DNA from 3 places in the Amphritea japonica ATCC BAA-1530 genome. Region 2 is predicted to be linked to each of the others. Evidence: predicted binding sites of a transcription regulator. Region 2 holds the regulator's gene; each other region holds the start of a gene.
What was found. The regulator sigma-54, encoded in region 2, starts transcription at its own class of promoters, with help from an activator protein. The targets are predictions, from matches to a motif close to TGGCACNNNNNTTGCTNT.

Region 1: the regulator sigma-54 is predicted to act here: its motif matches at 4,401-4,418, upstream of AMJAP_RS11635 (ANTAR domain-containing response regulator).
Region 3: the regulator sigma-54 is predicted to act here: its motif matches at 1,419-1,436, upstream of flhA (flagellar biosynthesis protein FlhA).

What each region holds. Positions count from the first base shown of each region.
Region 1 is NZ_AP014545.1:2,496,183-2,506,773, forward strand. It holds gene AMJAP_RS11620 (type I restriction-modification system subunit M) at 1-1,514, opposite strand, end outside; tRNA gene AMJAP_RS11625 (tRNA-Ala) at 2,018-2,093, opposite strand; gene gltX (glutamate--tRNA ligase) at 2,621-4,120, opposite strand; gene AMJAP_RS11635 (ANTAR domain-containing response regulator) at 4,452-5,048, shown strand; gene AMJAP_RS11640 (CmpA/NrtA family ABC transporter substrate-binding protein) at 5,065-6,249, shown strand; gene AMJAP_RS11645 (CmpA/NrtA family ABC transporter substrate-binding protein) at 6,701-8,020, shown strand; gene AMJAP_RS11650 (ABC transporter permease) at 8,181-9,164, shown strand; gene AMJAP_RS11655 (ABC transporter ATP-binding protein) at 9,197-10,087, shown strand; gene AMJAP_RS11660 (NAD(P)/FAD-dependent oxidoreductase) at 10,471-10,591, shown strand, end outside.
Region 2 is NZ_AP014545.1:3,030,632-3,041,222, forward strand. It holds gene AMJAP_RS14000 (calcium/sodium antiporter) at 1-70, shown strand, start outside; gene AMJAP_RS14005 (KpsF/GutQ family sugar-phosphate isomerase) at 122-1,096, shown strand; gene AMJAP_RS14010 (KdsC family phosphatase) at 1,096-1,632, shown strand; gene lptC (LPS export ABC transporter periplasmic protein LptC) at 1,633-2,202, shown strand; gene lptA (lipopolysaccharide transport periplasmic protein LptA) at 2,192-2,746, shown strand; gene lptB (LPS export ABC transporter ATP-binding protein) at 2,743-3,468, shown strand; gene AMJAP_RS14030 (RNA polymerase factor sigma-54) at 3,490-4,995, shown strand; gene hpf (ribosome hibernation-promoting factor, HPF/YfiA family) at 5,056-5,346, shown strand; gene ptsN (PTS IIA-like nitrogen regulatory protein PtsN) at 5,357-5,815, shown strand; gene rapZ (RNase adapter RapZ) at 5,821-6,678, shown strand; gene AMJAP_RS14050 (HPr family phosphocarrier protein) at 6,695-6,964, shown strand; gene mgtE (magnesium transporter) at 7,084-8,433, shown strand; gene yjgA (ribosome biogenesis factor YjgA) at 8,463-8,996, shown strand; gene AMJAP_RS14065 (YhdP family protein) at 9,030-10,591, opposite strand, start outside.
Region 3 is NZ_AP014545.1:657,308-667,898, forward strand. It holds gene fliR (flagellar biosynthetic protein FliR) at 1-244, shown strand, start outside; gene flhB (flagellar biosynthesis protein FlhB) at 247-1,383, shown strand; gene flhA (flagellar biosynthesis protein FlhA) at 1,581-3,695, shown strand; gene flhF (flagellar biosynthesis protein FlhF) at 3,719-5,236, shown strand; gene AMJAP_RS03060 (MinD/ParA family protein) at 5,299-6,114, shown strand; gene AMJAP_RS03065 (RNA polymerase sigma factor FliA) at 6,139-6,849, shown strand; gene AMJAP_RS03070 (chemotaxis response regulator CheY) at 6,926-7,300, shown strand; gene AMJAP_RS03075 (protein phosphatase CheZ) at 7,310-8,131, shown strand; gene AMJAP_RS03080 (chemotaxis protein CheA) at 8,144-10,336, shown strand; gene AMJAP_RS03085 (protein-glutamate methylesterase/protein-glutamine glutaminase) at 10,432-10,591, shown strand, end outside.

The DNA.
Region 1 (10,591 bases), 530 kb from region 2:
TTCACCTCGGTCGCTTTGACTAAAGCCCGGCTATAGCCGTCACGCTCAGCTTCAAACAGCGAGTTACGCAGAGTCGGAAACACCTGCCAATAGGGTGCCAGGGCATCAATATCCCGATTTGGAATACCGCCGCTCAGATGGGCACTGAGATCGTGCAGATCTTCCGCCGCTGAGCTGTCGATATAGCGGGGAATATTGAGGTTGTAATCATTACCGGCGATCTCATCAAAGCCAACCATGCGGCTGTAACCGATCTGTTCTAGCTGATGGTTAAACACATCGACAATTTTATGGATATCCTGATCACGCAGCCGGTTCTTCGGCCCATCTTTCATAAAGCCTTTACCTGCATCGACCATAAAGATGCCGCTGTCAGTGTTTGTCAGCCGCTCCCTGGCACCCGCTTTGTCGATTACCAGAATGCAGGCGGGGATACCGGTGCCATAAAACAGGTTAGCGGGTAACCCAATAATACCTTTGATATAGCCCTGTTTAATCAGATTACGGCGAATATCCGCTTCGGCATTACCCCGAAAAAGTACACCGTGAGGCAGAATAACTGCGCCCTTACCGGTACTTTTCAGCGATTTAAGAATATGCAGCAGAAAGGCATAGTCACCGTTCTTTTCTGGCGGAATACCGTATTCAAAACGGGAGAATTGATCCTCTTGCGGCAGAAAGCCGGTGTTCCAGGCCTTAAAGGAAAACGGCGGGTTAGCCACGGCAAAATCAAAAGTTTTCAGTGAGGCATTGTCTTGTTTGTACTCGGGTTCGGCCAGGGTACTGTGGCCTCCCGGTGCTATTTCGGCATCGGCATTGTTGTGCAAAATCATATTCATGCGACACAGTGCCGTGGTGGCTACATCTTTTTCCTGCCCATAAATGGTTAACCCGTTACTGGCCTCGTCTGCCGCTTTCAACAACAACGACCCTGAGCCACAGGTTGGGTCATATACCGTCTGATCTTGTGCTGTCTCTTTCGTAATACCCACCACTTTAGCCAGAATACGGGATACTTCTGCTGGCGTATAGAACTGGCCTTTGCTTTTACCGGACTCGGTCGCAAAGTTTCGCATCAGGTATTCGTAAGCATCGCCCAGCAGATCATCGCCCTGTGCACTGTTGCCGCCAAAATCCAGCCCCTCGAAAATACCGATCAGCTTACTGAGACGGTCAACCATCTCCTTGCCTTTACCCAGGCGTTCTTCATCGTTGAAATCATTATCTTTGTTGGCCAACCAGGGTAGATCGTTCTCTTTCGCAATGCCATCCAGCGCAATATTGAGCTTCTCACCGATCTCTTTATCGCCCTTCAGGCTCACCAGATCAGCAAAGGCACAACCTGCTGGCACTACAATCATCGCTTTTGGGTCTGTCTGGTATTTATCTGACACATACTTAAGAAACAGAAAGGTAAGCACATAATCTTTATACTGAGAGGCATCCATACCACCTCGCAGTTCATCACAACTTGCCCAAAGGGAGGAGTAAAGCTCGGTCTTCTTAATGGCCATATTTATCCTAAATAAATCTTTCTAAACACCCGAAGAAAATGAAAACTTGGCTACGGGCGAAACAACTAATACCGATGCAGCAGGCGACTAATATTAAAGATGAACAATACTACGCCACTCCCTCAGCTCAAAGAGAAAACAAGGCTCAGGCAGTTTTCAGCATGATGAGATAGTAAGCAGGCAAGCCAATGAATAGTCGGATACGGCGAGGTAAGTAAAAATGTAAAAACTGATCCATGATCTATCCCTGTTTAGCGGAAAAATCCATTACGGTTAAACATCAATTACAAGATCATACCAGCTTATAACTGACACGTAGAACCCCTCTCTCACTCAGAATGGGCTATCCATTATCTTATTCGGCTCAGTTTGTGAGCCGATTAGCTCATTTATTCGGCTCATAGGCTAATAAAGGCACAAAACAGAAACTGCAGACACAAAAAAACCAGCAAGATGCTGGTCTGATGGTTTCCTCTACTCTTGAATTTTGAGGAGGAAGGAATTGGTGGAGCCTAGCGGGATCGAACCGCTGACCTGTTCGCTGCCAGCGAACCGCTCTCCCAGCTGAGCTAAGGCCCCAATACCAAGTGGCGGCTATATTAATCATGGTGCATTCCAGAGTCAAGCAAAGTTGGTGTTTAACATGGGCTAAAACCCTCTTCCTTTTCAACTGCTTATTTAAAGTTACTCACTCTGATTAAGAAAGGCTCATCGCAGGTTCTGGTGGAACAGAGAATACGTGGTGGTTTTGATAGAACTCAGCCTATCGGGACATGCTTTTTGTGGGAGCTGCGCCCTCGCGGCGATAGATTTATTTTATTGCCTAACGAGGGTTTTATCGCGACGGGCACCCAAAGGGCATGCAAGCGTCACTCCTACAAGTGCTTTTGATTGATTTAATCTCTATGCCCTCGGTGTTCTCTGTGGTTAAGCGCTCTTTAATCTCGTAATTCTGTGAGAGCCACGTTCTCGCGGTGATTAATTAATTTTTTTTATTGCCTGCTGAAGGCTTTATCGCGACGGGGCGTCGCTCCTACAGGTTAATACAAAAACAAAAAAAGCCCCGCAGTGCGGGGCTTTGAATTTATCAAAAACAGCTTGGGCGTTTAAGCCTCTGACAGCGCTTTAGCGACGTCGCGGTACTCTTTTTCCCAGCGCTTCGCTTCTTTCTTCGATGGCCCGCCGACGGTGTTCAGTGCATGACGTACACGGGCACGGCTCATGTCCGGGCCGAGGATCTGCATAGAGTCAACGACTGATACACTCTGGCTGGTGCCGGCAATCGCCACAAAGATTGGGAAGAGTACGTCGCGGATCTTATAATCCATCGCTTCACCCAGTACTTTAAACTGAGCGAACAGGTGGTCTTTTTCCCAGTTCTGTTCAGTATCCAGCATCCAGGAAGCAAACTGCAAAATCCGGCGGGTATCTTCCAGCTGGAGCTTCTTATGCTCAAAGCTCTCTGTCGTGATCGGGAGCATTCCGGATAACAGGAAAGAGGATACCGGTGCTACATCGGTGAACTTTTCTACCCGTTGTTTGATTAGCGGAATAATCTGCATCAGGTATTCAGGGTTCAGCGCCCATTTCTGGAACTCTGCGGCAAACTGTTCATCGGACAGCTCTTCACGAATCCACAGACCGTTAAGCCAGCTGAGTTTTTCCTGATCAAAGATCGGGCCACCCAGTGAGACACGGTTGATATCGAAATGCTCGACCATCTCTGCCAGCGAGAACTTCTCGCGCTCATCCGGCATCGACCAGCCCATACGCGCCAGGTAGTTGATCAGTGCTTCAGCCATGTAGCCCATACGCTGATAGTAGATGATGCTGGTTGGGTTCTTACGCTTAGACAGCTTGGACTTGTCAGGGTTACGCAGCAGTGGCATGTGGCACAGCTGCGGCATATCCCAACCGAAGTAGCTATATAGCAGCTGATGCTTTGGCGCTGAGTTAATCCACTCTTCGCCTCGCAGTACGTGAGTGATCTCCATCAGGTGATCATCCACTACGTTCGCCAGGTGGTAAGTCGGCATACCATCTGACTTCATCAGAATCTGACAGTCCACCTGAGACCATTCCACTTCGATGCTGCCACGGAGCATATCGTCAAAGACGCAAACGCCCTCTTCCGGTACTTTCATGCGGACAACATACGGCTCATCCGCCGCTTCCCGCTTAGCCACTTCGTCAGCAGGCAGTGCCAGATCGCTCTCTTTCAGCGCACTTTGCAGCCCCTGTTCACGGCGCTGATTACGCAGCTGATCCAGCTCTTCTGAGGTGCGGTAACATTTAAAGGCTTTTCCGCCATCGAGCAGCATTTGCGTATGCGTCTTATAGATGTCGCTACGCTCGCTCTGACGGTATGGACCGAATGGGCCTGGCTTATCCGGGCCTTCTGCCCATTCCAGACCTAACCAGCGCAACGAATCAAAAATAGCCTGTTCAGATTCAACAGTGCTGCGGGTCTGATCGGTATCTTCGATACGCAGGATAAACTCGCCTCCGTGTTGACGGGCGAAAGCCATGTTAAACAGAGCAATATAGGCGGTGCCTACGTGCGGGTCACCGGTTGGGGACGGCGCGATACGGGTACGTACTGTCATCAGAAAATATGCATCCAGACTGATTAAAGGGAATTGCCGCGCATTATACCCGCTCCTCTGATCAGCGCCTACCGTAACTGTCGATAAGCCTCCTTTATCAGGCGAGTATTTCTGCAGCATAATGCTGCGTCGCACAAAACTGGTGCGCTTTTTCCTTTTCAGTCTCTACCTTTAACGCTGTGTTGATTTTCTGGCATTCGTCATTAATTGCATCTCAAGCCTTACATCACAAGGCTGGCAGGCTGAACACAGCTCTATCGGCAGGTTGGCATATAGCCTCTGGCACGCTAAGTGCAATAGTAGGTTAACGTTATGACAAGAATAACCCTTTATGACCACGACTCACTTACAACCGGAACGGGTATTGGTCATCGATAAAGATACCGCCCGCTCAGCTTTACTGGAACAGGCCCTTAAAGATCAGGGCTATGAAGTTGTTTGCCGTCTGCACGATACCGAAGGGTTGATCAGCCGGGTTGAACAGATCCGCCCTGACATCATCATTATCGAACTGGACTCCCCTGACCGGGATGTACTGGAGCATATGGCCACCCTTAACAGCCATATTCCGCGCCCGGTGGTGATGTTTGCTGAAACCGGCGATAGCCAGACCATTCAGAAAGCGATTAAAGCCGGAGTTAGCGCCTACGTCGTAGATGGTATGAGTGCTGACCGGATTCAATCAATCATGGACGTCGCCGCCGCCCGGTTCCGAGAGTTTCAGGCACTGCGGAGCGAACTGAATGATGTTCGCAACGAACTGGAAGATCACAAGCAGCTTGATCAGGCTAAGCGACTCATTATGAAGCATCAGCAGTGCACCGAAGACAAAGCCTACAGCGCCATGCGCACCATGGCGATGGATCAGGGAAAACCGATGACACAGATCGCCAAAAATATAATTTCAGTACTTGAGATGCTGGATTGAGCAAAGAGCAACCACTATGACGATAATACACAGCCCACATCTGGACACACCGGAAAAGACTGCACTGACACTGGGCTTTCTACCGCTAATGGATTGCGCCCCCTTGGTGATCGCTAAAGAGAAAGGGTTTTTCAGTGAAGCAGGCCTGGATGTTCAGCTTAGCCGTGAAGGTTCCTGGGCATCAATCCGGGATAAGGTCTTATTAGGGCTTCTGGATGGCGCGCAAATGCTCGCCGGTATACCACTGGCATCGACACTGGGGCTCGGTTCTCCCCAGGTTAATATGATCACCGCTTTCAGTATCGGCCTGAACGGCAACGCAATCACGCTGTCAAATGAACTGCTGGCCGAAATCGATGAGTCAGGCCATCAGCCAAACGATACCTCTGCGGCTGGCTTTAAAAAGCTGATTAACCTGCGACGGGCAACCGGGCGTGAAAAAATCACGCTGGCGACGGTATATCCCTATTCTGCCCACAACTATCTGTTGCGCTTCTGGCTCAGCGATGCCGGTATCGACCCGGATAACGATGTCACCCTCACCGTAGTGCCTCCACCACAGATGGCTGTGACCATGAAGAAAGGTCATATCGACGGTTATTGTGTTGGCGAGCCCTGGAACTCTGTCGCCCAGGAGATGAATATTGGTAACCCGATTATCTCCGGTTATCAGATCTGGAATAATTGCCCGGATAAAGTCTTTGCCGTGACGGAGAACTGGCACAACGCCCACCCTGCGACCCATCAGGCGCTGATCTGCGCCTTGATTCAGGCCAGCCACTGGTTAGATATGCCCCAAAACAGTGACGAAGCGTTGCAAATTTTGCTGGGCAAAGCATATCTGGGCCCAGCGCTCTCTATGCTGCCGCAACCGCAGTTGACCCAGGGTAACCGAGTCTTTCATCGCTACGCCGCCAGTTATCCCTGGCGCTCCCATGCATTGTGGTTTCTGGAACAGATGCAGCAATGGGGACAGCTTCAGCAGGGTGTCGATCTGACCAAAACCGCCTGCAAGGTATACCGACCCGATATTTATCGGGATGTCGCCAAAAAAATGAAGATCCTTCATCCGACAATCGATTGTAAGCCGGAAGGTTACCACGACAGCGAATGGATTTTGCAGGGCAATGCCGGCGCCGTCACGATGGGAAGCGATCTGTTTTTTAACGGTACAACCTTCGACCCAAACAGCTGCCGCTAACAGTCGCTCTCTGACTCAGACAAAGTCACCATAACCCTGAGCACCTTTTAAGTGCCAGAGACAATTATGAGGCTCCACCCGGGTGCATTTTTAGAGAGTCAGGTTGGCGATAATTACTAAGAAAACCACCTGACTCGAAGTATCTATATGATTTATAAGGCAATTTAACAAAACGGCACAGACCCTGCTATTACAAAGATAATAAATCTAACAAGCAAACTTTCAGGAAACTGACAGTTAATTTTACTTAAGACAACGGCGTCTGCTCTTACCGATCTCACCATCGGCAGGAGCAGGCGCTTTTTTTTGACTAACTTTTTTGCTTAGCTTTTTAAAAACTTATATTCAGGAGCCACATCACATGTCGCAAAAATTGCTATCTAAGTTTATGGGCCGCCGCTCGCTATTGCAGGGTGCGGTAAAGACTTTCGGCGCCGTTGCAGTTGGCAGCATGCTGGCAATGAGCACTGCTCAGGCAGCCGTTGGCGAACCGGAAAAAGAAGACCTGAAGTTCGGCTTTATCAAACTGACAGATATGGCCCCTCTGGCTATCGCTTATGAAAAAGGCTATTTCGAAGATGAAGGCCTGTACGTACAACTGGAAGCACAGGCCAACTGGAAAGTGCTGCTAGACCGGGTAATAGATGGTGAACTTGATGGTGCGCACATGCTCGCAGGTCAGCCACTGGGGGCAACGATCGGCTATGGTACCCAGGCACACATTATTACCGCTTTCAGCATGGATTTGAATGGCAACGCTATCACCGTTTCCAACGATATCTGGGAGCAGATGAAACCCCACGTGCCGATGGGCGCTGACGGTAAACCCGTTCACCCGATCAAAGCAGATGCTCTCAAACCCGTTGTTGATTCTTTTCAGGCCCAAGGTAAGCCTTTCAATATGGGGATGGTGTTCCCGGTCTCTACCCACAACTACGAGCTGCGTTACTGGCTGGCAGCCGGTGGCATTCACCCGGGTTACTATGCGCCACATAAGGGCGACACTGCCGGTCAGATCGACGCCGATGCCCTGCTCTCCGTTACCCCACCACCACAGATGCCCTCCACTATGGAAGCCGGTACTATCTATGGTTATTGCGTCGGGGAGCCCTGGAATCAACAGGCGGTATTCAAAGGGATAGGCGTACCCGTGGTAACCGACTATGAGATCTGGAAAGACAACCCGGAGAAAGTATTCGGTGTATCCAAAGGCTGGGCGGATGAGAACCCGAATACCCACATCCGTGTCGTTAAAGCGATGATCCGTGCGGCAAAATGGCTGGACGATAATAACAATGGCAACCGCCCTGAAGCAGTAGAAATTCTGTCTCGTTCTGACTATGTCGGTGCTGACTACGATGTTATCGCGAACTCAATGACCGGAACATTCGAGTACGAGAAAGGCGATAAGCGCGCAGTGCCTGACTTCAACGTCTTCTTCCGTCACAACGCTACCTATCCTTACTACTCTGATGCTATCTGGTACCTGACTCAGATGCGTCGTTGGGGCCAGATCGCCGAACCTAAATCTGATGACTGGTTTATGGATACCGCTAAGAAAGTCTACCGCCCGGACATCTACGCAACAGCAGCTAAAGAGCTGATCGCAGAAGGCAAGCTTGAAGCCAGTGAGTTCCCTGACTTTGCGTCTGAGACCGGTTACAAAGCCCCACAGACTCACTTCATTGACAACATTACCTATGACGGTACTAAGCCAAATGAGTATCTGACGAAGTTTAAAATCGGCCTGAAACCAGACACTACGCTTTAACGTCTGTTTAACGCCGGGCTAACCAGGCTCTACTAAAGAGTTCAGCTGAAGGGTTTTACTGAAAAGCTCTACTAAAAAGTCCGGCTAAAAGATTCAGCTAACAAGTTTGACTACAAAAACCAAAGGGTCACTCATCTGAGTGACCCATTGGAGAGGCCTTATGAGTAGCATCGCATTAAAACTGTTAAAGCCGTTAGGCTTACCAGAGAAGTTTAATCTGGCTCAATTGATCAAATCAGTTGTCGTTCCTTTGAGCGGTATTCTGGTATTTCTGTTTATCTGGAATATTGGCGCACAGAACATTAACACCTCCCTGGGTGAGTTTCCTGGCCCAACTCAGGTATATGAAGAAAGCAAGAACCTGATCGCAGAGCATAATAGAGAGCGTCAAAAAGAGGTCGCCTTTTATGAACGTTTGGAGATACGCAATGCGAAGAAACTGGAAGCCAATCCCGATGCCGTTATCAAGACCCGTCCTTACACCGGCAAGCCAACTTTTATTGACCAGATAGGCACCAGCCTGGTGACAGTGTTAGCCGGCTTTTTTGCCGCCTCACTGATCGCTATTCCGGCGGGCATTGTGATCGGCATGAACAAAACGCTCTACAGCGCGTTCAACCCCGTGATTCAGTTATTCAAACCGGTTTCTCCACTGGCATGGTTGCCACTGGTGACCATGGTTGTCAGTGCGCTTTATGTAAGTGATGACCCGATGTTTGCTAAATCCTTTGTGACTTCGCTGATCACCGTTTCCCTCTGCTGTCTCTGGCCGACTCTGCTGAATACCGCCGTCGGCGTATCAACCATCAGCACGGACCTGAACAACGTCAGCAAGGTACTGCGTCTGCCCTGGCTGACCCATGTTATTAAGATTGTTATCCCTTCCGCTATTCCGATGATTTTCACCGGCCTGCGTCTGTCATTAGGTATCGCCTGGATGGTACTGATTGCCGCAGAGATGCTGGCGCAGAACCCGGGTTTAGGCAAGTTCGTCTGGGATGAGTTTCAGAACGGTAGTTCCAGCTCACTGGGACGGATAATGGTGGCTGTATTAGTGATCGGTCTGATCGGTTTCGTACTGGACCGGGTCATGCTGGCACTGCAGAAGAAAGTATCCTGGGATAAATCAGTAGAACTGAGATAAACGACCTTGACGTCAAAGGTTAGGAGAAGATCATGACCGTTAAAACACACCTTGAGCTGACCGGTGTCGATATCGACTTTCCAACACCCAGCGGCCCGTTTAAAGCGTTAAACAACGTCAACCTGAAGATAGATCAGGGAGAATTTGTCTCGCTGATCGGTCACTCCGGTTGCGGCAAATCCACCGTTCTGAATATCGTTGCCGGTCTCTACCAGGCAACAAAAGGCGGCGTACTGCTAGACGGCAGAGAGGTAAACCAACCCGGTCCTGAGCGGGCGGTAGTGTTTCAAAACCACTCTCTACTACCCTGGTTAACCGCCTATCAGAATGTTGAACTGGCTGTTAAACAGGTTTTCAAACACAGCAAATCTAAAGCTGAAATGAAGGAGTGGATCGAACATAACATGCATCTGGTACATATGGATCATGCGATGCATAAACGACCCGACGAGATCTCCGGCGGCATGAAGCAGCGCGTGGGTATCGCCCGCGCACTGGCGATGGAGCCAACCGTCATGCTGATGGATGAGCCTTTCGGTGCACTGGACGCCCTGACACGGGCGCATCTGCAAGATTCTCTGATGGAAATTCAGGCAGACCTGAATAACACGGTGATCATGATTACTCACGATGTTGATGAAGCGGTACTGCTATCGGATCGCATTGTCATGATGACCAACGGCCCGGCAGCCACCGTCGGTGAAATACTTGATATAAAACTGGAACGCCCTCGCCATCGCCTGGAACTGGCCGATGATCCGGAATATAACCACTATCGGGCCGCCGTTCTCAGCTTCCTCTATGAGAAGCAGAGAAAACCGGGTGAAGCGCCGACTGAACCTGCTGCCACCGAAGAAAAGCCTGAAAAGATTAAAGACGTGCAAGCATCAACACCTCTGCTTGCGGATGAGCAAGCCGCCTGAAAAACACAGGCTTGATTAAGCATAAAAAGCCCGGCGCCCCGCCGGGCTTTTTTACGAAACCTTGGGTTAATCGCAACAAGACTTCTTTCCCACACTGGCCACTGAAGGAGCAGTTTATCAAGATGATAACTCTGCCAGAGGATGCCTTTCTGTGCACAACCCTAATCCCCGCCCCAACACAGTGCGCCAAATCTACACAACCTCTTTAAGGCACAGACACAAAAACACCTAACTAATTGAAAAATATATAAATAAACAAATCAGGCACGGTCTCTGCTTTACTCTAAGTGCCTATCTTCGGCTTCTCATATTTTTTGAACAATGGTGTTCATCCTCCGGTATTCGTACCGGTTGATGGATGCCATTTTTTTTTGGGATTTTTTATGACAAAGCCTCATCTCATCATCATCGGTAACGGCATGACATCAGGCCGTCTGCTTGACGATATTCTGAAGCGTGACCCGGATAAGTTCCGGATCACCGTATTCGGCGCAGAAGGCTATG
Region 2 (10,591 bases):
TGTTGAAGGGGGATTACTGGTGACAGCCTATGCAGGCTATCTGGCACTGCTATACAATATGAGTATCTGACTTTTCAGACGGCGACTCTCTTCCTGAATAACGAGCTGTGAATATAGAGCTATGAACAAAGAACTGGATTTTTTAGCATCGGCCAAACGCACTATTTTGATGGAGCGAGACGCTGTCAACGACCTGATCACTCATCTGGACTCCAATTTTGAAACAGCCTGCAAGCTGGCGCTGGAATGTAAAGGCCGGGTAATCGTCACTGGCATGGGGAAAAGCGGTCATATTGGCAACAAAATAGCGGCAACTCTGGCCTCTACCGGCACCCCTTCTTTTTTTGTTCACCCTGGCGAAGCCAGTCATGGCGACTTAGGCATGTTCACCTCTGATGATGTCGTCATCGCTCTATCCAACTCAGGTGAGACCAGCGAAGTACTGTCCATACTGCCACTGATTAAGCGTATGAAAGCCCCACTAATCAGCATTACAGGAAACCCGGGCTCAACTCTGTCCCGTAGCGCTGACGCTAATCTGAACGTGACTATTAGCGAAGAAGCCTGCCCATTAGGCCTTGCCCCCACGTCCAGCACTACTGCGACGCTGGTCATTGGTGATGCCCTGGCTATTGCGTTATTGGAAGCCCGCGGTTTTAGTGCTGAAGACTTTGCCTTTTCGCATCCCGGCGGTAGTCTGGGTCGACGCTTATTACTTAAAGTCTCGGATATCATGCACAGCGGAAATGACATTCCCAAAGTCAGCGATACCACGATGCTCAATGAAGCACTTATGGAAGTCACCCGCAAACGCCTGGGCATGACAACGGTTATCGACGCTGCAGGTATTCTGCAGGGAATATTCACTGACGGTGACCTGCGTCGAACCCTCGATCATGAAATTGATATGAAGAACACCCTGATTACCGAAGTAATGACCACCAGCTGCACGACAGTTAACAGCGAAATACTCGCGGCAGAAGCGCTACAAATCATGCAGGAAAAACAGATCAATGCACTGATCGTACTGGATGAGATGCAACGGCCCGTTGGAGCACTTAACATGCATGACATGCTTAAAGCAGGAGTCATCTGATGCACGCCATACTCAGCGAACAATTGATCCACAAACTGTTACCGGTAAAACTCGCAGTCTTCGATGTAGACGGTGTCCTCACGGATGGCAAACTAAACTTTCTGGCTGACGGAACTGAAGTAAAAAACTTCAATACTCTGGATGGCCTGGGCATTAAGCTCTTAGCTCAAAGCGGTATAAAAACTGCGATCATTACCGGTCGCCGCTCACCTCAGGTAGAACGAAGAGCGGAATCACTAGGCTTTGATTATCTATACCAGGGGCGTGAAGATAAGCTCACCGCCTTGAAGGAACTATGGCTCGATACCGGTTTCCAGGCAAACGAAACCGCTTATATCGGTGATGACCTGCCCGACCTTGCGGCTATTCGCGCGGTGGCATTTGGCGCAACGGTGAACGGAGGACATCAATTTGTCGCCCAGCATGCAGACTGGTGCACTCACAGGACCGCAGGTAATGGTGCAGGACGTGAATTTTGCGAAACCATTCTTGCCGCTCAGGGTAAATTGGAAGCCCTGTACGGAGAGTATCTGTAAATGCTGACCGGTCGCGCCCGGCTTGCTGCGGCAGCAGCCATTCTGATCCCTGCTGTCATCTACCTTGGCATGGATGAAGAGCGCCGGCCTAACAAAATCAAGCAGGAACCCAATCCCGCTTATCAACAATCAGACTATTATATTATCAACGGTCGAATCAGAGACTACGATAACCACGGTCACCTGAAACAACAACTCAGCTCAAGCCAGCTGGAGCATCAGCCAGTGCAACAGCTTATTCTTGTTACCAATCCAGAGTTGCAGCTATACAGCGCGAGCCTTCCCAGCCACAAAGCGAGCAGCGCAAGCGGCATCATTCGTGACAACAATGATTCAATCACCTTAGACGGTACAGTGTTATTACAAGACAGCCCTGACCCACAACAGGCCAATATATTGCAGACTGAATCATTGATATTTTATCCACAGAAAAATCTTGCACAAACAGATAAAAAAGTCACCATAACCAACACTACCAGCACAACCACCAGTGTTGGCATGACAATAGATACCGACAGTGGCATTCTTAAGCTGCTATCTGAAGTAACCGGAGTGCATAATGCTAATTAACGTTGTAAAGAAAAGCCTATGCGCATCTCTGCTATGCCTATCCTGTCTGGTTCAGGCCCTCCCTGAAGATGCCCGCCAGGCGATTCACATCACCGCCGACAGCGCGACCCGGAATGATAAGACAGGTATTACCATATACAGTGGCGATGTTATATTGACTCAGGGTAGTATGAAAATAACCGGCAAGTCCCTTGAACTAAGACAAACCGGAAAAGCAGTGTCCTCAATCATTGCAAAAGGCAACCTGGCACAGTTTCAACAGCGCCCGGCAGCTAACAAAGAGATAACCCATGCATACGGTAAGGTTCTTGATTACAATATCCACACGAAAGAGCTGGAAATAACGGGTCAGGCAAAAGTATCGCAAGGCACCGACAGTTTCAGCGGTAATAGAATTGTATATGATATGAAGAAGAGCACCGTTAATGCATTTGGTGACAGCAGTTCGAAAGGCGAACGGGTACAGATGATTATTCAACCCAAAGCAGCACAAGAAACTAAAGATACCAGCGAACCACCCATCGGAGAATCAAACAGCCAATGAGTCGACTTGAAGCAAGCAATCTGGCAAAGAGCTACAAAGGTCGCGCTGTTGTAAAAGATGTCTCAATTTCGATAGAAAGTGGGCAAATTGTCGGTTTACTGGGACCAAACGGTGCAGGTAAGACTACCTGTTTCTATATGATTGTCGGGCTGGTCGATGCCGACCAGGGACGAATCAGGATTGATCACCAGAATTTAACCCTGGAACCCATGCACGGCAGAGCACGAAAAGGCATAGGCTACCTACCCCAGGAAGCATCAATTTTTCGTAAACTAAGCGTCCATGATAACCTGATGGCAATCCTGGAAACCCGTAAAGAGTTAAGCCGTAGTGAAAGAAAACAGAAGCTAAACGAGCTCTTGGAAGAGTTTCACATTACTCACCTGAGCAACAGCCTGGGAATGAGTTTATCCGGGGGCGAGAGGCGTCGGGTCGAAATAGCCAGGGCTCTGGCGACTGAACCGACATTTATTTTGCTGGATGAGCCTTTTGCCGGCGTAGATCCGATCTCGGTAAGTGATATAAAACAAACCGTTAAGCATCTGCAAAACAAAGGGATCGGTGTACTGATAACCGATCACAACGTTCGTGAGACTCTGGACATCTGCGAACAGGCTTACATTGTCAGCGAAGGCTATATTCTTGCCGAAGGGTCACCAGAAGATATACTTGCGAACCAACAAGTCAGAGAAGCCTATTTAGGCGATCAGTTCCGTTTGTAACAGGCATATAAGCGACACTCTATGAAACAGGCGTTACAGCTTAAAATTGGTCAGCACCTGACCATGACCCCTCAATTGCAGCAAGCGATTCGCTTGTTGCAATTATCGACGCTTGACCTGCAACAGGAGATCCAGGAAGCACTTGAGTCCAATCCAATGCTTGAGGTAAATGAAGATGAACTCAACGTTGAAATAGCTCCGACTCAAGAGTCTTCTCAAAGTGAACAACCCATCACCGAAAACACGACAAGTGCGACAACTGAGTCAGAAGAGATCCAGGTAGCAGATGGTGACTGGAGCGAGAACATCCCTGAGGAACTATCAACTGACAGTAGCTGGGAAGATACTTACCAAACCGTATCTTCTTCATCATCATCTTCCCATGACTTTTCTGACATGGAGATGGAGTCAAACGATACTGCGGATGAAACCCTTCAGGACCACCTTTCCTGGCAGCTCAATCTCACACCGATGAGTGACGTCGATCAGCTGATCGCCACTAATATTATCGACGGTATTGATGTCGATGGATATTTAACAATTGAGCTGGACTCAATTCTCGAACACTTTCAGGCCCAGAACGAAGAGCTACTCAACAGCATCGAGTTAGATGAAGTTGAAGCGGTACTGCATCGCATACAACAGTTTGACCCACCTGGCGTAGCCGCACGTAACCTGAGTGAATGCCTGGCAATCCAGCTACGACAGTTACCGGGAGAAACAGAGTACCGGGCAGAGGCTCTGAAAATTGTCTCTCAGTATATCCACCTGCTGGGCAATCACGACTATAAGCAGTTGATGCGAAAAGCACGCATACGTGAACCTCAGTTGTTACAAGCAATCAGCCTGATTCAAACACTTAATCCTAAGCCGGGCTCCTCAATTACCAGCTCCCAATCTGAATATGTTATTCCGGATGTACTGGTCTATAAAGAGAACGACGTTTGGCAGGTACAACTAAACCCGGAAGTTGCTCCAAAATTACGGGTCAATGATAGCTATGCGGGTCTGATTCGCAGAGCGGACAACAGCCCCGACAACACCTATTTAAAGAACCACCTCCAGGAGGCTCGCTGGTTTATAAAAAGCCTCTTAAGCCGAAACGACACGCTAATGAAAGTCACCCGTGAAATCATAAAACGGCAGGAAGCATTTCTGGAGCATGGTGACGAAGCGATGCGACCAATGGTTCTACATGACATTGCAGAAGCGGTCGAAATGCACGAATCAACTATCTCGCGGGTTACCACCCAGAAGTTCATGCATACGCCAAACGGAATATTTGAGCTAAAGTATTTTTTCTCAAGTCACGTAACAACGGCCAATGGAGGCACCTGTTCTTCAACGGCAATCCGCGCACTCATTAAGAAACTGGTTGCTGCTGAAAACCCAACCAAACCTTTAAGCGATAACAAGATAGCGCTGCTCTTAGAAGAGCAAGGTATCAATGTTGCGCGCAGAACCATTGCAAAATACCGAGAGTCGCTTAATATTCCGCCTTCTAATGAACGCAAGCGTCTGGTTTAATAGCTTAATATCCATAGGAACCGGGCCATTATCCCGGCATTAAAACACTAGGAGATTACCATGCAGATCAATATCACCGGCCACCACGTTGAACTGACTGATTCCCTGAATGAATATGTTCAGAGTAAATTTGAAAAGCTCGAGCGCCACTTCGACAATATTACTAATGCACAGGTAACTTTAAGCGTTGAGAAGACTCGTCAGAAAGCAGAAGGCGATGTGCATGTTGCCGGCGGCCAGCTATTTGCCTCCGATGTGCAAGAAGATATGTATGCTGCGATTGATGGTTTGATTGACAAACTGGACCGTCAGATCATCAAACATAAAGAAAAGACACGAACTCACAAGTAAATATAACGCCATGCTAATCTCAGAATTATTAGCGCCCTCCGGAGTACTTTGTGCTCTGGAGGGGGGTAGTAAAAAACGTATACTGGAAATTGCCAGCGAGCATATCGCTGAGCTACACCCTGAACTTGACGCTGAAACAGTTTTTGCCGGTCTCATTTGCCGGGAAAGACTAGGTAGCACCGGCATTGGTGATGGCATCGCTATCCCCCACAGTCGACTCGATGCATGCGAGCACGCTACCGCTCTGCTTATTCAGCTTAAAGAGCCTATCGATTTTGACTCAATTGATAGCAAACCTGTCGACCTGTTATTCATCCTTCTGGTTCCTTCAGAAGCTTGCGATCAGCATCTGCAAACGCTGGGAAATCTGGCTGAGCTCTTCAGCCAGCCCGAGTTCCGCAATCAACTTCGCAGCGCTAACTCAGCTGAAAGTCTTTATACCGCAGTGACGGAATTCAAACAGGGCTGACACCAATGAAGCTAATCATCATCAGCGGGCGTTCTGGCTCTGGAAAGTCTACCGCCTTGCAGGCCCTTGAAGATGTTGGCTTCTATTGTATCGATAACTTGCCCGCCCCTCTGCTTCCAGGGCTTGTTAAACAGATCCTCAGCGACCCTGATCACCCGGGCCAGCTTGCTGTCAGTATTGATGCACGCAACCAGCACAGCAATCTAAAACTGTTTCCGGAGATCTTCGCGCAGCTGCGTGAAACCGGTCAGCTTGAGTGCGAAGTTCTCTATCTTGATAGTTCAGAAACCACTCTGTTGAAACGCTACAGTGCTACCCGTCGAAAGCATCCACTATCAAATGATAATCAGGGGCTGCAAGAAGCAATTAACTATGAGAAGGTCCTACTGGCACCGGTTGCCGATCTGGCGACCATCCGTATTGACACTACCCGCCTGTCTCTCTATGAGCTGCGGGACAGTATCAAACTCAGAGTTGCCAAGCGGCAGGAGCAAGAGCTTTCTCTGCAATTCGAATCATTCGGCTATAAACACGGCGTACCTTTGGATGTCGATTTCACCTTTGACGTCCGGTGCCTGCCAAATCCCTATTGGCTACCCGAATTACGAGGACTAACCGGGCAGGAAAAACCAGTCATCACTTTTCTTGAACAACAGTCTGATGTCAGGGAAATGCTAGAAGATATCACCCGTTATCTGGAAAAATGGCTACCTCGCTTTGAACAGAATAACCGCAGCTACATCACAGTAGGTATCGGCTGTACCGGTGGTCAGCATCGCTCAGTCTTTATCAGCGAACGTCTGGCTGGCCATTTTCGGACAACTATGGATAATGTCCAGATACGCCATCGTGAATTGAACTGATTAAGGGTATTTACAGATGCAGGAAAAACAGATCACTATTATTAACAAGCTTGGCCTGCACGCCCGTGCCGCCGCTAAACTGATCAATGTCACCAGCTCCTTCTCCTCTGATATACAACTCAATAAAGATGGCCGCCAGGTTGATGGCAAAAGTATTATGTCAGTAATGATGCTCGCTGCCAGCAAAGGAACCGAACTCACTATATCTACCTGTGGCGATGATGAACAACAAGCACTGGATGCTATCGAACAGTTAATAAATAACCGTTTTGATGAAGAAGAATAACCTGTACGTCTTATTCCTTTAAAAACAATCCGCTATACTACCCCACAGAAAGTACTCGCCGGCCTTATTTGATAATCCGGCAATAATTTTTATGCTACACGTCTGACCGGGGTCCGGCCATGAACGCCAACACAAACGAGAGCGAACTGGATAAGCTGAATACAGCTCTCGAAGAGGGCGCTTTCAGGCAGATCCGCTATACCCTGAATAAAACACTCCGCCCTTCTGAAGTCGCCCACCTGATAGAGAAATCACCGCCAAAAGAGCGAAAACTGCTCTGGAGCATGATTCATAAAGATATCGAGGCAGAGGTACTACAGGATCTTGGCGACGACGTTCAGGCAGAAATACTGAGCCAAATGGAGACTGCCGAGGTTTTGGCGATCTCCGAAGCTCTGGAAACAGACGATCTTGCGGATATGATGCAGCAATTACCGGAAACGGTGATGCACGAACTGCTGCGCTCAATGGACCATCAAAACCGGGAGCGGGTCGAGAAAGTACTTTCCTATCCGGAAGACACCGCCGGTGGTCTGATGAATACAGACACCATCACTATCCGTCCGGATATCACCGTAGAAGCCGCTCTGCGTTATCTACGCAGGCACGATGAATTGCCTGAGATGACCGACAGCCTCTTTGTTGTCAGTCGAAAAGGTTCCTATATCGGCAGCCTTCCCCTGACTCGTATGCTCGTTAGTGATCCGACCAGTACGGTCCGGGAAATGATGGTGACAGACAAGCCACCAATTGCTGCAAAAATGGAAGATACCAAAGTCGCTCAGCTATTTGAGCAAGAAGACTTGGTATCAGCCCCCGTTGTCGATGAAAAAAATCAACTGCTTGGACGAATTACCATCGATGACGTAGTAGACGTCATCCGTGAAGATGCCGATCACTCTCTGATGAGCATGGCGGGTCTGGACGAAGATGAAGACACGTTCGCTCCGATCATGAAAACAACCCGGCGACGTGCTGTATGGTTAGGGATCAACCTGATTACAGCATTCCTAGCTTCCGCTGTTATCGGCATTTTCGAAGAAACAATAGGAAAAGTTGTCGCGCTGGCAGTACTGATGCCTATTGTTGCCAGCATGGGCGGAATTGCGGGTAGCCAGGTATTAACGCTGATGATTCGCGGTCAGGCACTGGGGCATGTTGAGCGCTCTAATGCCGGCTGGCTGCTCAACCGTGAAATAATAGTAGGGACACTCAACGGACTACTCTGGGCCCTCGTCGTCGCGGCTATCGCTATGCTCTGGTTTCAAGAGATAACCATCGGCATCATCATCGGCTGTGCTATTATTATCAACCTGTTTGCCGCTGCGCTGGCGGGTACTTTGCTGCCAATCATCCTCAAATCCTGGGGCATCGACCCGGCACTGGCTGGTAGTGTTTTGTTGACTACAATTACTGATGTAGTTGGTTTTTTTGCATTCCTCGGCCTGGCAACCGCTTTCTATAGTTAGCGTTTACCCAGACTACAAAAGAGATTTATATGAGTCAGAATGACAATTTTCACCAAGACGATAACGAGTTCGACGAAGACAGGGTATCAAAAAGCCAGCGTAAGCGGGAGATGGACCACCTACAGACCCTGGGTGCCCGACTGCCAGAATTGAACAAAGAGCAGCTGGCTAAGGTACCTTTAGGCGATATGCTACGCCAAGCCGTAGAGGAAGCTCAACGTCTTAAGCCCCGCTCAGAAGCAACCCGACGCCAAATGCAGTATATCGGCCGCTTGATGCAAGCGGAAGATGCTGACGCCATACAGACGGCTATTGAACGCTTTGAGGCGGGAAAACAAGCGCACCTGCAAATATTCCACAAACTGGAGCTCTGGCGTGACCGGCTTATTCTGGGTGACAACAGTGACCTTCAAGCGTATCTGAATGACGATCCGGAGGCAGATATCCAACATCTGCGTCAGCTGCTACGAAACGCCAAGAAAGAGGCCAGCCTTAACAAGCCACCTGTCGCAGCCAGAAAGCTATTCAAATATCTGCGGGAGCGCGCGGAAGATCGCCTGTAAACAGAAAAACTTAGTCAATGCGGCCAGTAAAGCTTAATTCGGATTGACCGCAGAATCACTTCCTGTTTTTGGCTTTTGCTGGAGTAACTCGACTTTCGGGTCACTCCAGTCACCCACCATCGTATAAGTCACCGTCGCAAATTCCTTTTTCACTTTATCGCCCACTAGCTTGTCCAGAAGAAAGGCTAAACCAGCAATCTGCGGAGCGCCCAACAATACTGCGGCGAACGGAAGATTATCCGTCACGGGCAACGTTACGGCCATCTGCTGATCTACTGTTTCATTGACCAGATCGATCTCTCCACTCATCGCCATATCCAATGATGGCCCGCGCATCACAAAGGGCGTATTGGCTATCGCCACCCCTTCACTGATTCGGTAGTCTCCTTCCATCCGGTCAAAACTAACGCCTTTCGAAAAGAGGTCGGCAAAATCTAGCTTTAGCCGTCGCCCCAGCGCATTCATATTCAGAATCCCGAAGACCCGCAAAAAACCTGCCGCGCCTCCGGATTCAATCAACCGCCCTTCACTGGCACTAAATTTTGCGGCCCCATTAATCGCAGCCAATTCATATTCCCAGGGCGCGCCCGGCCAGGTCAGTTGTAAATCTGCACCGAACTTTTCCGTTTCCAGCACTTTTTCATAACCTGCACTCGTCAGGCTTTCGCCTAAGTTTTTGGCCGATATAACCAGCTTTAATTGACTCTGACTCGGCTCTCCAGGCTGCCAAACAATACCACCTTTTGCATCGAGCCCAGGCAACTGGCCAACAATATTCTCTATATACGTCCGCCCTTCACGATTACGAACGTTAAATTGCCACTGACCCCAGCGCTTCCCTTTCAAAATAAGATCTCGCACTTCGAAATCCAGATCAGAGATAGATCCCGGTTGTAACAGCTCATCAAGCTGAGCAGTTTCCATCGCCAGCAGCCCTTTTGTGGTTTCAACCGCTACATTCTCACCACCCACTTCTGCTGACTGCGGCAACGGTCCATCAGGCGTCGGCAATAACGAATCCAGATTCAGCTGCTCGAATAATAGTGTAGGCGCTTTTGCACTATTATCAGGCATATCCACCAGCACTTTTAAATCCGGGCTGGTAACCCCTGCGCGCCAGCTATCAGCCAATCGCTCCAGCAGTACCCTCGCTTTAAGCACCCGTAGGTCTGCATAACTCAATTCTGTAATATCCACATCAAGTTGCACAGGAGTTATCGGAGAACGATTGCCTACAGCTACCTTTTCTCCGATGATTTTAGCTCCCTGTAACATGCTGAATAGCTGATCATAGTCCAACTGTTGCAAGCTTCCGCCAACCATCAACCCAGTAAAGTCAGTCGGTCTGGCATCTCCCCCTCCCAGGGTTAAATGCCCTTTATTGAGCTTATTGTTATCCACTTGCAGCCAGGCACTCAATTGATCACCCAGTTTAATATTAACAGTCCGCGGCGACTCAAAGTCAGTACGTAGCAACAACGGCATCTTTTCCCCTGCCTTCTTACTAAAAGGGGGTATCATATCGAGGTGAGTTTTCTTAAGATCTGAGCGAACCGTGAGCCCCGAACAGCCTGAGCGGACACAGATATCCAGAT
Region 3 (10,591 bases), 1.5 Mb from region 2:
GTCGAGCGCGCTATTGATGGCATTGCCTGCTGTAACCGCGCTTCTGGTGATTAATTTTGCCTTCGGTGTGATGGCGAAAGCGGCTCCGCAGCTTAATATTTTCGCTATCGGATTTCCGTTTACTATGTTGATGGGATTGATTATCGCCTGGGCAAGCCTGGAAGGTTTTCTCGGACAGTATCAGCGGTTTATTTCGCTGGCTTTCGATTACCTTGATCTGGTTATCGGTGTCGGGAGGCTTTAGGTATGGCTGAGGAGAGCGGTCAGGAGAAAACCGAAGAACCCACGGCAAAGCGGTTACGTGATGCCAAAGAAAAGGGGGATATTGCGCGATCAAAAGAATTGGCGACGACAGTTTTGTTGTTATCTGCTGCAGCCGCTGCAATGATGTTTGGTGGTCAGGTCGCTGATGCTATGGCGGGCATGATGAGGTTCAATTTCAGCCTGGACCGGCAGTCTGTGATGGACCCTGCGTTGATGTTCACGCATCTGGGGTTTTCGTTATCAGAAGCATTGAAATCACTGTTTGGCTTCTTTTTGGTGTTGTTGGTGGCTGCGTTTGTTGGGCCTGTTGCGCTGGGAGGCTGGAATCTTAGCATGAAAGCGATGGCGCCGAAGCTGAGTCGAATTGATCCATTGGCAGGCATTAAGCGCATGTTCTCTTTGAAAGCGTTGATTGAACTGTTTAAAGCATTGGCTAAGTTCTTGGTTGTCGGTTCGCTTTCCTTTCTGGTGTTATTGGTCTCTAAGCAAGAGTTGTTTTCATTGGGGGCGCAGGATGTTTTTCCAGCAATGTCTCATGCGACAGAGATAGTAATCTGGGCGTTTCTGGTGATGAGCCTGACAATGATTCTGATCTCCCTGGTCGATGTGCCTTTTCAGATCTATGACTATACCCAAAAGCTGAAAATGACTCTTCAGGAAGTCAAAGATGAGATGAAGAATACTGAAGGTAAGCCCGAAGTGAAGGGGCGAATCAGGCAGCTTCAGCGTGAAATATCCCAGCGTAAGATGATGTCCGCAGTGCCCGAGGCTGATGTGGTTATCACAAACCCGACGCATTATGCGGTGGCGCTTAAGTATGATCAGAGTGGTGGTGGAGCTCCATTTCTTGTGGCGAAGGGTGCTGATTTTGTTGCCCTAAAAATTCGCGAGATAGCTGATGCTCATGAAGTGCCTGTTCTTTCCTCTCCAGCGCTTGCTCGCGCGATATACCACTCAACAGAAGTGGAAGAGGAGATTCCTGCTGGCTTGTTTAAGGCGGTGGCAGAGGTGTTAGCGTATGTTTTCCAATTAAAGCGGCATAAGCAGCGCCAGGGTCCGGCTCCAATAGATATCTCTCCGGATCTGGATATTCCTTCAGAATTACAGAAAGACGAATAAGACCCTCCAAATAATCCGCGTATGTTTCCGTGATATGGCTGGATTCTTGCAATAATCATAGAATGGCAGGTAAAGCGTCAAAAAATTGATGTTTTACATGCGTATTAGTGTTATTTTTTCAGGCTGTAACTTATTATTATTTCTATGACGTATTTTTGACGCTTTGCTTGTGGGCAAAGATGTTCTTCGGGGTGTAAGTGGATAGAGCGGCGATTTACGGTAATGTGCGCAGCGCAGGGAAAGGGAATCTGGGTATTCCTTTTCTGCTTCTACTTGTGCTCGGCATGGTTACACTGCCGATGCCACCTTTTCTTCTTGATACCTTGTTTACCTTTAATATAGCGCTGTCTATTGTTGTCTTGCTGGTCTGTGTCTATGCGATGCGGCCATTGGATTTTGCTGTTTTTCCTACAATTCTACTGATTACCACGCTAATGCGTCTGGCGCTGAATGTTGCCTCGACCCGAATAGTGCTTTTGCACGGTCACGAAGGGGGGGATGCGGCAGGTAAGGTGATTGAGGCCTTTGGTGAGGTGGTAATCGGCGGCAACTATGTTGTGGGTCTGGTGGTATTTCTGATTCTGGTGATTATCAACTTTGTCGTAGTGACCAAAGGTGCTGGGCGCATCTCGGAAGTAAGTGCTCGCTTTACGCTGGATGCGATGCCGGGCAAGCAGATGGCAATTGATGCGGATCTGAATGCCGGTTTGATTAGTCAGGATGATGCAAAGCTGCGACGACAGGAAGTAACTCAGGAAGCCGACTTTTATGGTTCTATGGATGGTGCGAGTAAGTTTGTCCGGGGTGATGCAGTTGCGGGTATCCTGATTCTGGTGATTAATATTCTCGGAGGACTGGGGATAGGGATGATGCAGCATGATCTCTCCTTTGATCTGGCGGCGCGTTATTATTCATTGCTGACTATCGGTGATGGTTTGGTTGCTCAGATTCCATCCTTGCTGCTGTCTACCGCCGCTGCGATTATGGTAACCCGGGTTAACTCATCTCAGGATATGGGTAAGCAGGTTATCAGTCAGTTATTTGGCTCGCCTAAAGCGTTGGCGGTTGCAGCTGGAATCCTGTTTATCATGGGCTCGCTTCCCGGGATGCCTCATGTGGCTTTTTTGTCGCTGGCGATTGCTGCGGGTGTTGGGGCGTATTTTATTCAGCAACGAAATGTGGCTGCAGAGGCGCAGGCAGCGGAAGAAGCGCCGCAGCAGCCTAAGCCGTCTGAAGCTGATCAGGATATTAAAGAGCTGGATTGGGATGATGTAATGCCGGTGGATATGATCGGCTTAGAGGTGGGTTATCGGTTGATACCGATGGTGGATAAGTTACAAGGTGGTCAACTACTGAGTCGGATTAAAGGTGTGCGAAAAAAACTCTCGCAAGATCTTGGTTTTCTGGTTCCGTCGGTGCATATACGGGATAACCTGGATCTGATGCCCGGCGCTTATCGAATAACCCTGATGGGCGTTTCTGTCGGTGAGTCAGAGGTTTATCCCGACCGGGAATTAGCTATTAATCCGGGTCAGGTGTTTGGGGCTTTAAAAGGAATTGAGGTTAAAGATCCCGCCTTTGGTCTTGATGCTGTCTGGATCGAACAAAGTCAGAAAGAGCAGGCGCAGACCCTGGGTTATACAGTAGTGGATGCAGGAACTGTCGTAGCAACGCATCTTAATCAGATCTTACAGGCTCACTCCCATGAGCTGATGGGACATGATGAAGTACAGAAATTATTGGACCTTCTGGCAAAAACGTCCCCAAAACTGGTAGAAGAGTTGATACCTGGACGTCTTTCTGTGAGTACACTATTGAAAGTGCTGCAGAACTTATTAATGGAACAGGTGCCGGTCCGGGATTTCAGAACAATTACAGAAGCGTTAGCTGAGGCTGTAGCGCGTACTCAGGATCCTCAGGGGCTTACCGCAGCAGTGCGTATTTCGCTGTCAAGGATGATTGTTCAGAATATTGTCGGCAGTGATGATGATTTACCTGTGATTACGCTTGATCCGCAATTGGAACAGTTGCTATTGGGATCGGTACAGCAGGGAGAAAGTGGTGATGGTTTGGTGATTGAGCCAACGATGGCTGAGCGATTACAAAGCTCTCTTGCAGACGTAGCGCAGCAGCAAGAGATTGCAGGGCGAGCGTCGATTTTATTGGTTGCTGCGCCTATCAGGCCGTTGTTGGCAAAGTTTGTTCGCTATGGGGAAAATCAGATCAGTGTGCTCTCCTATCAGGAAATTCCTGAAAACAAACGGGTGACAATTATTGCTACAGTGGGTGGACAGGGTCAGGCCGGTGTCTGATCAGGTAAATAATAGAGACGGTTATGAAAGTTAAACGCTTTTTTGCTCCGGATATGAGACAGGCTATGCAGCGGGTTAGGGATGAGATAGGTCCTGACGCTGTCATTGTGTCTAATCACCGCGTTGCGGGTGGTGTCGAAGTTGTGGCTGCACATGAGCATGAATACGAGGCAGCGCAGCAGGAATTCAAGCGTAAGCGGGCGGCGGAAAGCTCCAAAAAACAGCAAGGTAAGCTGAAAAGTAATCTTGCAGAAGAGTTGCGCAAGGCACAGGCTCGTATTGCGACAGCCCAGGATGGTGGTGCTGAGCCGCGTCAAAAAAATCGCCAGATGGATGGTGATGATGAAGAACTCAATGAAATTCTCGATACCCTTAAAAAGCGACAGCGTGGAAGGGCTTATCAGGCGCCGCGTGTAGAAGAAAAGCCTGCTAAGGTGATGCGTCCGCAGTTAGATCCTTCCCGGCAAGAACGACAGATGGCGTCTCCTGTAGAGCCTGTTCATCAGGGGGTGGATGATGAGCGTGAGGTTATTCAATCGTTAAAGCTGGAGATTGACTCACTTAAAAATATTTTAAGCCAGCCCCAGGCTTCGCCCCAGAGAGTCGTTGAATCGCACGCTGCTCCAGCTTCTGAACGCTCACGACCGACAGCGAGTCCCATCGCGCCGAAAAAACCAAAACCTCGCCATGAATTGGCTGACTCCTCAGTTGTAAAGGTGGAGCGAAGACTTGAACGAATTGGTTTAGGGCCGCAGATTAGTCGTCAGCTATCCGCAACAGTTGGAGATGATGATGTGCTGGATGATGCATGGCGCTCTGCTCTGACTCGCTTTAGCGATAATATTCCAGTGATGGGAGAGGACTTTGTTGAGCGAGGAGGAATGATTGCGTTTGTTGGGCCGACCGGTGTGGGAAAAACGACTACGATTGGAAAGCTGGCTGCTCGCTATGTATTGAAGCATGGTAGCTCTAGCGTGGCGTTGGTAACAACGGATTCATTTAGGATAGCTGCGCATGAGCAGTTGCTGACTTTCGGTCGTATCCTGGATGTGCCTGTACGGGTTGTGGATGAGAATAACCCTCTGGAGGAGGTTTTGACTTCCCTCCGGGGTAAGCGGTTAGTGTTAATTGATACGGCAGGTATGAGTGCTCATGAGCCCCATACTCAGGCACAGCTAAGTATGTTGGATGAGGTGACTGTCAGAATGAAAAAGCTGTTAGTCCTGTCTTGTTCGAGTCAGCGTCATGTTATTGAGAGTGCTTACGAAACTTATGCGCCACTTGGGCTGCATGGTTGTGTGCTGAGTAAGCTTGATGAGTCGGGTAATCTTGGCGAAGCACTGGATCTGGTGATGGAAAATGGGTTGTCAGTGAGTTACGTAACTGATGGGCAGAGAGTGCCGGATGATATTGATGTAGCGCATAAGAAAGATCTGGTGAGTCGGGCGGTGGTAACCGCGCAAAAGGCGAGTCGTAGTCACAGGGTTTTCAGCGAGCACCAGCAGGAGCGTCTGGCCCGGGATGAACAATGGGAGAACTGAGTTGCTAATAAAGCAGATTGCAGCGAGAACGTTGGAATACATGGCCGTAATGGATGGTTGGAATGAATAGTTCCAGACCGGTCAAAGTTATTGCGGTCACCGGTGGTAAGGGTGGTGTAGGTAAAACTAACGTCTCTGTGAATATGAGTCTCGCGCTGGGAGAGATGGGTCATCGTGTTGTTTTAATGGATGCGGACCTTGGACTGGCAAACGTTGATGTTCTTTTAGGTGTTAAAACTGAGCGTGATATTTCGAATGTGCTCTCGGGTGAATGCAGTCTTAAGGATTTGCTGGTAGAGGTGGATACCAATGTCAGAATTGTGCCCGCTGCTTCAGGTACGCAGGAAATGACATCGCTGAGCGTGCACGAGCATTCCGAACTGATTCATGCCTTCAGTGAAATTGCCGATGATCTTGATGTTCTGGTTATTGATACTGCAGCGGGTATTTCCGATGCAGTAGTGAGTTTTGTTAAAGCGGCACAGGATGTAGTAGTTGTCGTCTGTGATGAGCCTACTTCCATCACTGATGCTTATGCGTTGATGAAGTTGCTTAACAGGGATTACAAGATGACTCGCTTCCGCGTACTGGCGAATATGGTTCGCTCTGAGCAGGAGGGGCGCAATATGTACAGTAAGCTGCTGACAGTAACTGATAGGTTTCTTGATGTGACCCTTCAATACCTGGGGGCAATCCCTTATGATGAGTCAGTAAGAAAGGGTGTGAGGCAGCAACGTGCTGTTTTAAAAGCATTTCCCCGGAGTAAAGCGTCGCTGGCTTATAAACAGTTAGCGACAAAGGTTGACGCCTGGCCAGTACCCTCAAATCCGCGGGGGCATCTTGAATTTTTTGTTGAGCGTTTGGTTAGTGGCGCCTGAATAACCGGAGTCAGAGTATCCTCTATGTATAATCAGCTTCAGTTTCGCTCAAGTCAGGAAATAATTGAGCAGCATGGTACTTTGGTAAAGCGAATTGCCCATCACTTGTTGGCGCGATTACCGAATACTGTTGTGCTGGAAGACTTGATTCAGGCAGGTATGGTGGGTTTGTTAGAAGCGGCAAAAAAATATGATGCCAGCAAAGGGGCTAGTTTTGAAACGTATGCGGGTATCCGTATTCGTGGTTCTATCATCGATGAAGTGCGTAGGGGGGACTGGACACCGCGTTCGGTGCACCGAAATGGTCGCCGGGTGGCTGAAGCGGTTCAGGTAATTGAGACGCGCACCGGGCGGGATGCCCAAGATGGGGAGGTTGCTGCTGAACTTAATATCAGTGTGACTGAATATCATGCATTATTAAAAGATTCAGCAGAGAGTCGGCTATTTAGTTTTGATAAGCTCACCAGTCCTCAGGATGACGGGCCGGGAGAATATATTGCCGGTAGTGAACCTGATCCTTCTGAACAGTTTGAACAGGAAGATTTTGTTAAAGCGATCGCCCAGGAAATTAAAGGCTTACCGGAAAGAGAAAAACTGGTGTTATCTCTGTATTACGATCAGGAGCTCAACCTGAAAGAGATTGGCAAAGTGCTCGGTGTTAGTGAGTCAAGGGTGAGTCAGATACATAGTCAAGCTGCGCTGCGTTTACGTAGTCGTTTAAAAGAGTGGCGGTAAGGTTCGGAGGTTTATGCCCACGTTCTGAGACCGTCGTACAGTATTTGTGTTAGGAGGGATTGTCTTGAATAAAGACATGAAAATTCTGGTTGTAGATGATTTCTCAACGATGCGGCGGATTATCAAAAATCTGTTACGTGATTTAGGCTTTACTAATATTGTTGAGGCCGATGATGGCGCAACAGCGTTACCTATTTTGAAGTCTGGTGGCATTGATTTTCTGGTGACCGATTGGAACATGCCAAAGATGAATGGTATCGACCTTCTGAAGCATGTGCGGGCCGATCCTGAGTTGCGCCACATTCCTATTCTAATGGTGACAGCAGAAGCTAAGCGTGAACAGATTATTGCGGCTGCTCAGGCCGGTGTGAACGGTTATATAATAAAACCGTTTACTGCGGGTGTGCTGAAGGAAAAAATTGCTAAGATTTTCGAACGCCTGCAGGGCTAGGAGGCGCGCATGTCTGATATAGATGCTATTCAGGATCAACGTCGTTTCGAATTAGAGTTGAAAACGCGCGCTGAAGAGTTGGTGGAACTGCTGAAGCAGGGCGATATACCCCAGGCGATGCAGTTAGTGCAGCAACTAAATGAGCTACGACACCAGGCGCTTTATCATGAAGTGGGAAAACTGACCCGGGCGGTTCATGACGCGATAGTGGGTTTTACTGATGATGTCAGTAGCACTGAGCTATTACAGGACTCCAAACACCATATCGCTTCTATTTCCGATGCCAGTGATCGCCTTTCTTATGTGATTGAACTCACCGAAAGCAATGCACATAAAACGATTGATCAGGTAGATGAATCGTTGCAGTTGGTTAGACAGCTCGAACAGGGTTTTCAACTGCGTAAAGGGTTGCTCGAAGAGTTAGCTGCCGTAAAAAGCGAAAAACCTGAACTGGCGGATTTGCATCAGAAGCTGTGTTGCTATGCAGAAGACCATTCCGAGGCACTCGCTGATCTCAAAGAGCGTTTGACTGCGATTATGCTGGCGCAAGAATATCAGGATATTACCGGTCAGCTGATTAAGCGTGTTATTCAGCTGGTGACCGATATTGAAAATGAGCTGGTAGGCTTGATGGAAGTCGCATCGAGGGTAAATAGCCTGGGTGTTTTATCTTCGGATTCCCAGACTGATTTGCCGGACTCTCAAGATAAAGAGAAGCCGCAACGGTCTGCGATTGAAGCTGAAGGTCCGCAAATGGCCGGTCGTAATAAAACTGAGGTCGCATCCAATCAGGATGATGTGGATGATCTTCTTTCCAGTCTGGGCTTTTAACGGGTAAATCGTATGTCCTTAGATGTTGATCAGGAAATTCTTGAAGATTTTTTAGTTGAAGCTGGAGAGATCTTAGAGCTGCTATCGGAGCAGTTGGTTGATCTTGAGCAGCACCCTGAAGATCGGGAATTGCTTAATGCTATCTTCCGTGGCTTTCATACGGTTAAAGGTGGCGCTGGATTCCTACAGCTTGATCCTATGGTTGACTGCTGTCACAGCGCTGAAAACCTTTTTGACCAATTGCGCAATGATGCATTAAAAGTATCCGCGGGTTTGATGGATTTGGTGCTTCAGGCGCTGGATAGCATTAATGCAATGTTTGAGGCGGTTCAACAGGGAAGTTATCCCGATGTGGCAGATCCTCAGTTGTTGGCTGGCTTGAATGCAATGGCTGCAGGTCAGGTAGTGGCAGCGAGTCCGGCTCCTTCTGCTGCACCAGTAGATACATCACCGCAAACCGATGCGACAGTGAGTGCAGAGTTCGATCAGTTAGTGGCGGACTTGGGCAGTGAAGAGCTCTCTCTTCCCGACAGTGGGGTGTTATCAAACGACCTGATTACAGAAGATGAGTTTGATGATCTGCTCGATAAGTTGCATGGGCCTGCAGGTGCGCCAGGGTTGGCTACTGAGCCTGCGATAGCCCTGGATCCAAATTTGATTACAGAGGATGAATTCGAGAGTTTACTGAATGAGCTCCATGGTCCAAGTGGTGCGCCCGGACTTAGTTCCGTTGATGTTGAGGCTGGGAGTGCGGATGCCAATGCTGAGTTTGATCAGCTGCTGGGTGATGGGTTGTCGCCTGTATCTGCGCCTGTAGCTCAGGCCTCTGCCGGAATCCCTACTGATCTGATCACCGATGATGAATTTGAGCATCTGCTGGATGATCTTCAGGCAACTGGCCAAGGGGCGTTTTCTCAAAATGTGGCTGCCGCACCGGCACCGGCAGCTGTGCCGGCTAAGCCTGAGCCGAAGCCTGAACCCAAGCCCAAACCCAAACCTAAAGCGCCAGTGTCAGCTAAAACACAGACTACAAAACCGGTGGCTGAAAGTAATGTCAGGGTTGATACCCGCTTGCTTGATCAGATCATGAATATGGTGGGTGAGTTAGTTCTGGTGCGAAACAGGTTAGTCAGACTCGGTTCCGAAAAGGATGATGGAGATCTGAGTAAGGCTCTTGGGTCATTGGATATGGTGACCGCTGATCTACAGATGTCTGTTATGAAAACCCGGATGCAACCGGTTAAAAAAGTATTTGGGCGTTTCCCTCGTCTGGTACGTGATCTTTCTAGACAGCTGAATAAAGAGGTTAATCTGGAGCTGCGGGGAGAAGAGACTGATCTGGATAAAAATCTGGTTGAAGCCCTGGCGGATCCGCTAATTCATCTGGTCCGTAATGCAATAGATCACGGTATCGAAGAGCCTGAAGTTCGGATTAATAACGGCAAGTCAGGCCAGGGTCACGTGTTACTGTCTGCAGAGCAGGAAGGGGATCATATTCTGCTTGTGATCCAGGACGATGGCGCGGGTATGGATCCGGAGAAGCTACGTAGCTTAGCTATAAAGCGGGGTATGCTTGATCCCGAAGCTGCTGCTCGTTTGAGTGATCATGAGTGTTATAACCTGATATTTGCAGCGGGATTTTCGACAAAAGAGCAAATCTCGGATGTATCGGGTCGTGGCGTGGGCATGGATGTGGTGAAAACCAAAATTACCCAGCTCAATGGTAAACTCGATGTCGATTCAAATCTTGGTCTGGGATCGCGAATAGAGATTCAGGTGCCGCTGACACTGGCGATTATGCCAACCTTAATGGTGTTGTTGAAAGACCAGGCGTTTGCTTTACCGTTGGTGAATGTTAATGAAATCTTTAACCTGGATCTTACCCAGATAAATATGGTTGAAGGTCAGCAGGTGATTATCGTCCGCGATAAGGCGATGCCTTTGTTTCACCTGAAGCGATGGTTGTTAAAGGGGCATGAGAAAGAACCATTGCCAGAGAATGGACATGTGGTGATCACTAATATCGGTAACATGCAGGTTGCCTTCATTGTGGATCAATTAGTAGGACAGGAGGAGGTGGTCATTAAACCGCTTGGTTCCGTCTTGCATGGTACTCCAGGACTTTCCGGCGCAACTATTACCGGCGACGGAAAAATTGCACTTATCGTAGATATTCCTAGTTTGTTAAAGGCCTATGCGAACTGATTCTTGTCGCTCTAGATTCAGGTGCAGGGGAACTGTATGACAGTTCGGGTTTTAGTTGTCGATGACTCGGTTTTTTTCGTAACCGAATCAGTCAGATGCTGGCTGCGCATTCAGGTATTCAAGTTGTTGATACAGCGAAGAATGGGAAAGAGGCTGTCGCGAAAGTAAAGCAGCTGAAGCCTGATGTCGTTACGATGGATGTGGAAATGCCGGAAATGGATGGCATAACGGCGTTGAAACTAATCATGGCTGAAA